One region of the Comamonas sp. Y33R10-2 genome, then DNA from elsewhere that is predicted to be linked to it. Evidence: predicted binding sites of a transcription regulator. Region 1 holds the regulator's gene; each other region holds the start of a gene.
What was found. The regulator LexA, encoded in region 1, represses DNA repair genes until DNA is damaged. The targets are predictions, from matches to a motif close to ACTGTATNNNNATACAGT.
Positions count from the first base shown of each region.

Region 2: a site for LexA is predicted at 744-761, ahead of KUF54_RS17080 (DNA topoisomerase IV subunit B). Genes of this name have one in related genera too.
Region 3: a site for LexA is predicted at 925-942, ahead of recA (recombinase RecA). Genes of this name have one in related genera too.

Region 1 is NZ_CP079925.1:1,512,741-1,515,008, forward strand. Features, by position in the region: partial or broken gene KUF54_RS06785 (hypothetical protein) at 1-153, shown strand, start outside; gene KUF54_RS06790 (hypothetical protein) at 218-730, opposite strand; gene lexA (transcriptional repressor LexA) at 917-1,591, opposite strand; gene KUF54_RS06800 (asparaginase) at 1,693-2,268, shown strand, end outside.
Region 2 is NZ_CP079925.1:3,779,224-3,781,491, forward strand. Features, by position in the region: gene KUF54_RS17075 (MFS transporter) at 1-427, opposite strand, end outside; gene KUF54_RS17080 (DNA topoisomerase IV subunit B) at 795-2,268, shown strand, end outside.
Region 3 is NZ_CP079925.1:2,614,680-2,616,947, reverse strand. Features, by position in the region: gene KUF54_RS11655 (response regulator transcription factor) at 1-258, opposite strand, end outside; gene KUF54_RS11650 (MarR family winged helix-turn-helix transcriptional regulator) at 371-862, opposite strand; gene recA (recombinase RecA) at 1,000-2,136, shown strand.

The DNA of each region.
Region 1 (2,268 bases):
AATAATCTGAGTTTTGAGCGGGAGATGGGCAAGATCATTGGCCGGCTTGATCTGATTGCAGACTACACCACAGAGCGCTACCGGCGCTCCGTAATCGGCTATGCGCAGGGGTTGGTGGCCGGGCCATTTCTGCAGTTTTTACCGGTGCGCTGAGGGCAGAGAACATATCTCAGCAAACCGAAATTCTGCGTTTGGGATGAGCTGCGAAGCCCCAGCTTTATGCCTGTAGAGCTTGCTCGTTGAGTGCCATGCGCTCTAGGGCGGCGCAGACATCGGCCATGCGGCCAGATATGTACATGCACTCAGGCTGCTTGCGGGGCTCGCGCTGCAAGATTTTGACTTGTCCCGAGGCGGCTGTGGAGGCTGCGGTAGCTGACAACACTGGCGCTGGGCCGGCTTGCGCAGGCAAAGCCAGAGGTAATTGGGTAGCGGCTATATGAGCCGCGTTGGCCTTTGCTTTGCTGTTAACGCGTGCGCCAGTATTGATGCTGTTGCTGCTGCGCCGGCGCGAGCGGTTGGCGCGCATGAAGGGGATGCTGGTGTGCGTCAACTTGAATTCCTCAGTCTCAAAAGAGCTGGGGATGAAAGAAGCTGGCTCAGACTCAGTTGTCTCTGAACTCTTGATGCTCTTGCTATTGCTGGACTCAAAGCTCAGGCTTGTGGCCGAAGCGAAGGGCAGTACTTTCAAGCTCAAGCGGGTCAAAGACTGCAAAGATGTGGCGAATCCCATGTGGCAACTCCTCTTAATAGCCTTGCGGCACAGATAAGGGCAGGATTGCGTTTTAAGGCAAAGCTCCGCCCAGGGCGAAGCAAAACTGCTTCGCGCCTACCACCTGGGCTGGAGAGGGAAAGTGAAAGGTATAGAGGATCAGCTTGCCGCGGTGAGATGGCGGCAAGCTGATGACTAGCCTTGTGACTACATAAACATGGTGTTGCGGATCAGGCCAACGGCCAGACCTTCGATGGCGAAGGGCTCTTCAGGATCCACATGAATGACTTTGTAGTCGGGGTTTTCGGGAAGCAGCTCAATGCCTTGCGGGGTGCGCTTAAAGCGTTTGACCGTGACATCTTCACCCAAGCGGGCAACCACAATTTGGCCGTTGCGCGCTTCGTGGGTGGATTGGACTGCCAGCAAGTCGCCATCCATGATGCCGGCATCGCGCATAGACATACCGCGTACTTTAAGCAGGTAGTCGGGCTTGGCAGCGAACAGGCTAGGCTCAACAGAATAGCTCTGGTCGATATGTTCCTGCGCCAAAATAGGCGAGCCGGCAGCGACGCGACCGACCAGGGGTAGAACCAGTGGTGCCATGCTGCTCAGTGGTAAAGCAAAGCTGTTGCCACGCGCGGCATTGATGCTGCGCACAGTGTCAGCGCGCAGCCGAATGCCACGCGATGTGCCGCTGACCAGATCAATCACGCCTTTGCGTGCCAGTGCTTGCAGATGCTCTTCAGCGGCGTTGGCAGATTTGAAGCCGAAGCTGCTGGCAATCTCGGCTCGGGTAGGCGGCGCACCAGTGCGCGCAATGCTGGACTGGATGAGGTCCAGAATCTGCTGCTGGCGGGGAGTGAGCTTAGGGTGGTCTAGCATGTCTGGGCTTCCGGTCTTTCAGTAGGCTGGGCCTAGTGAGATTTTTAATCTGTGTGTTTATACAGTACCTGTATTTTTAACCAGTTTTTTATGGAGAGCAAGTGCCACAAGCAAAGATTGTCATTTTGGGTACAGGCGGCACGATTGCAGGGCAGGCCCAGAGCAGCACGCAGGGTGTGGGCTACGTGGCGGGGCAGCTCAGTGTGGCAGGGCTTTTGGCCGCTGTGCCAGATTTGCCACAGTTGATTGGTGGTGGCGCGGATGTGGTGCTGGGTGAAGTACTGGATGCCGTGCAAATTGCCCAAATTGACAGCAAGGACATGGATTGGCCAGTGTGGCGCAGCCTGCTAAAGGCTGTGAAGGCGGGGCTGGACGATGCGGGCACGAAAGCGCTGGTGATTACGCATGGCACGGACACGCTGGAAGAAACCACTTGGCTGCTGCAACTGCTGCTGCAGCCGACTAAGCCCGTAGTGCTGACCTGCGCCATGCGCCCGGCGACATCGCTGCAAGCCGATGGTCCGCAGAACCTGCGTGATGCGGTGGTGGTTGCTGCAGATGGAGGCGCTGGTGTATGGGTCGTTGCAGCCGGTGAAGTGCACGCGGCGCGTGAGGTGCTCAAGGTACACCCCTACCGTTTGAATGCGCTGCGCTCTTATGAGGGCGGGCCATGCGCT
Region 2 (2,268 bases), 1.6 Mb from region 1:
TGGCCCAGCTGCGCTTGGCCGCAGAAATTTGACGCCCCAGCACGCCAAAGATCACGGCGTAGGTGGTGCCGGCCTGCGCAGCCCCAATCAGCACCCCGGCGGTGAGCAAAAACCACGTACTGGTGGGCGATAGCGCCATGCCGGCCAAGCCCAAGGCATACAAAATAGAGCCGCCAATCAGCACCTTGAAAGCGCCAATGCGGTCGGCCAGAATGCCGACAAAAATGCCCAAAATGCCCCATGACAGGTTTTGCACGGCAATTGCCATCGAGAAGTTCTCGCGCGTCCAGCCCATATCTTGGGTGATGGGTAGCAGCCACAGACCAAAGCCATGGCGTATGCCCATGGAGATGGTGACGATGGCGCCACCGCACAGAAGAATCTGTGCCATGGACAGCGGCGCTGGTGTTGTTGTCTTAGTTGTCATGCCGTGCGTGCGGAAAATTGTTGTCAATCTTGTCAGCACTCGACTTTAACGAAACAAGTGCATTGGTGTGTACTTTGCACATGCCTTGGGCGTCACCTGCGCGGCAGGCGCTCATACAAGTCGTTGAGATTTAAATAAAAAGTGAGCGACCCATGGTGGAAATACATGGATTTCGACCATGAAAAGCCCTGAAGACCTATCAAATAAAAGACTACAAGCTATTGTTTTTATGGCGTTTATAGTGCTTCTGACGCGATCAAAAACACATGCCAAAGACAGAAGTTCTGGCTTTGTGCAAGAGTATTGGGAGTAAACAACTGTGAATTTATCCAGCATTAATCTGGAGAGGCCACTACAATTCGCCCCCATGGCAGCTAAACCGTCCACCGAATATTCCGAAGGCTCGATCCGCGTTCTCAAGGGTCTGGAGCCTGTTAAACAGCGTCCCGGCATGTACACGCGTACCGACAACCCCCTGCATATCTTGCAGGAGGTGCTCGACAACGCCGCCGATGAGGCACTCGCCGGTCATGGCAAAAAAATCAAGTTCACCATGCACGGCGATGGCTCGTACAGCGTGGACGACGATGGCCGTGGCATCCCCTTTGGTATGCACCCTGAAGAAAATGCACCCGTGGTGGAGTTGGTCTTCACGCGTCTGCACGCAGGCGGCAAGTTCGACAAGGGCAATGGCGGCGCGTACAGCTTCTCCGGCGGTCTGCACGGCGTGGGCGTCTCGGTCACCAATGCTCTGGCCACACGCCTTGAAGTGCAGGTGCACCGCGACGGCAAGGTCGCAAGACTGGTGTTTTCTGCGGGCGATGTGATTGAGCCGCTCACCATTCGTGATTTGCAGCCCGGCGAGCGCAAGCAAGGCACCACCGTGCGCGCTTGGCCTGATGCCAAATACTTTGAATCCTCAGCCCTGCCCATGGGCGAGCTGGTGCATTTGCTGCGCAGCAAGGCCGTGCTCATGCCCGGCGTGTCGGTCTCGCTGATCAATGAAAAGTCTCGCGACACGCAAACTTGGCAATTCAAGGGCGGCCTGCGCGACTATCTGGCGCAAAGCCTGCACGGTGAGCCTGTCATCCCCTTGTTTGAGGGCGAGGGCTTTGCCGACAAAAACAACGACAGCTTTGCCGAAGGCGAAGGTGCTGCATGGTGCGTGGCCTTTACCGAAGACGGCTCGCCGCTGCGCGAAAGCTATGTCAACCTGATCCCCACTACCGCTGGCGGCACGCATGAAAGCGGCCTGCGCGATGGCCTGTTTCAGGCCGTCAAAGCCTTTATTGACATGCACTCGCTGCTGCCCAAGGGCGTCAAGCTCATGCCGGACGATGTATTCGCCCGCGCCAGCTATGTGCTCAACACCAAGGTGCTGGATCCGCAGTTCCAAGGCCAGATCAAAGAGCGCCTGAACTCTCGCGATGCCGTGCGTTTGGTCTCGGGCTTTGTGCGCCCGGTGCTTGAGCTGTGGCTCAACGAGCATGTGGAGTGGGGCAAAAAACTCGCTGAGATTGCCATCAAGGCAGCTCAGACCCGCCAGAAGGCCGGCCAAAAGGTTGAAAAACGCAAGGGCAGCGGCGTAGCCGTATTGCCCGGCAAGCTGACCGATTGCGAAAGCAAAGATCTCAGCGTTAACGAAGTGTTTTTGGTAGAAGGTGACTCTGCGGGCGGCAGCGCCAAGATGGGCCGCGACAAGGAAACGCAGGCCATCTTGCCGCTGCGCGGCAAGGTGCTCAACACTTGGGAAGTGGACCGCGATCGCCTGTTTGCCAACAACGAAATTCACGATATTTCGGTGGCGATTGGTGTGGACCCGCATGGCCCCAATGACGAAC
Region 3 (2,268 bases), 1.1 Mb from region 1:
TTCGATGGAATCGGCTGCGGTAAGAATCAGCACCGGCAGCGCATCACCGCGCCCGCGCAGGCGCTTGAGCACTTCTAGCCCATGCACTTTGGGCAGGCCTAAATCGAGAATCAGCAAATCAAATTCGCTGTTGGTCAGCAAGGCGGTATCGGCCTCGCTGCCATTGGCCACATGACTGACCACGGCGCCCGAGCTGCGCAGCGTGCGTAGCAAACCATCGGCCAAGACTTGATCGTCCTCGGCAATCAGAATGCGCATGTTTGTCTCCTGCTGTTGTGTGTGCTGTGAGCACTTTTTCAGACATTGTAGAGACGCACTGGTGTTTTCTCTGTGGGTGTTTGGCCGTAGTCAGAGCGCTTTATAGAGGCTCTTAATAACCGTCTGCATAGGCCTCTAAGCCCAGTGCAACCACGGTGGCCACATCGTCTCCCACGGCTTCACGAAACTCAACTTCCGCTTGCGTCACCGCTGCATGAAAAGCGTTCAGCCAAGCCAGTCCCGCCTCGGTAAAACGCACCCGTTTGGCGCGCGCATCGTGTGGGTCGGCCTCACGCGTGACCAACCCCCACGCCTCGCATTGCAAAACCAAATCGGCCATGGCCTGCTTGGTCATGCCAGCCTTCTGGGCCAAATCGGTTATGCGGTCGCCTGCCAGCGACAGGTGACGCGTGATGTGCACATGCGCTGACCCCACCTTGTCGCGTGCCGCCAGATTGGAAAGCGCCAACGGCACATCCACATCACGGGCCATGAGCTGCAGCACACGGGCATCAAAGCGGCGCATGGCGTGACCTAGCAAGCGACCCAGATGGGTTTGGCGCCAAGCGTCTTGCGCAGGGGTGACGGGTGAAATTTCGCTCATCAATAATAGTAAGGCAAACTGACTAAATATTTCAACAAATGTTTGGCACAAGGCCATAAACTACTGTTCAAGCATCCAGCCTGAATGCAAAAACAGGACTGGCCACAGACAGTCACCCACCCCTCTCGGAGCCTGATATGAACGCCATCGCCAAGACCAACGACGCCAACAGCGAAAAATCCAAAGCGCTGGCTGCTGCCCTCGCCCAAATTGAAAAACAGTTTGGCAAAGGCACCATCATGAAGCTCGGTGAGGGCGAAGTGGTTCAAGACATTCAGGTAGTCTCCACCGGCTCGCTGGGTCTGGACATTGCTCTGGGCGTAGGTGGCCTGCCCCGTGGCCGCGTGATCGAAATCTACGGCCCAGAATCGTCGGGCAAGACCACGTTGACCCTGCAGGTCATTGCCGAGATGCAAAAGCTGGCCGGTACCTGCGCCTTTATTGATGCCGAGCACGCACTCGACACGGGCTACGCCCAAAAGCTGGGTGTGAACCTCAACGAGCTGCTGATCAGCCAGCCCGACACCGGAGAGCAAGCGCTGGAGATTTGCGATAGCTTGGTGCGCTCGGGTGCGGTGGATTTGATCGTGATTGACTCGGTTGCTGCGCTGACCCCCAAGGCTGAAATCGAAGGCGATATGGGCGATTCGCTGCCCGGCCTGCAAGCTCGCCTGATGAGCCAAGCGCTGCGCAAGTTGACTGCCACTATCAAGAAGACCAATTGCATGGTCATCTTCATTAACCAAATTCGTATGAAGATTGGCGTGATGTTTGGTTCGCCCGAAACGACAACTGGCGGTAACGCGCTGAAGTTCTACGCCTCTGTGCGTCTGGACATTCGCCGCACTGGCAGCATCAAAAAGGGTGACGAGGTGATCGGCAACGAAACCAAGGTCAAGGTCGTGAAGAACAAGGTCTCGCCCCCTTTCAAGACCGCCGAGTTCGACATTCTATTTGGCGAAGGTATCAGCCGCGAAGGCGAAATTCTGGATATGGGCGTCACCGCCAAGATTCTGGACAAGAGCGGCGCCTGGTATGCCTACAACGGCGAAAAAATCGGCCAAGGCCGTGATAACTCGCGTGAATTTCTGCGTGAAAACGCTGCGCTGGCCTTTGAAATTGAAAACAAGGTGCGCGATAGCCTGGGCATCAAGCTGCTGCCAAGCGACGGCGTTGACATGCCAGACGCCAAGACTGCCAAGGGCAAGAAGGCCGACAAGGCAGATAAGGCCGAAAAGAACGTCAATGTTGACGAAGACGGCGTGATTGGCTGAATTTAGTAGGCACCCCCAGAGGCGCTTTGCGCCTTCCCCTCTCTTTGCGCGCTGAGCGCCAAGGAGGGGGTGATGCCTTTGCTTGGCCTGTCTGGTTTGGAGTGCGCTAGTTTTAAGAATGACTCACCAATC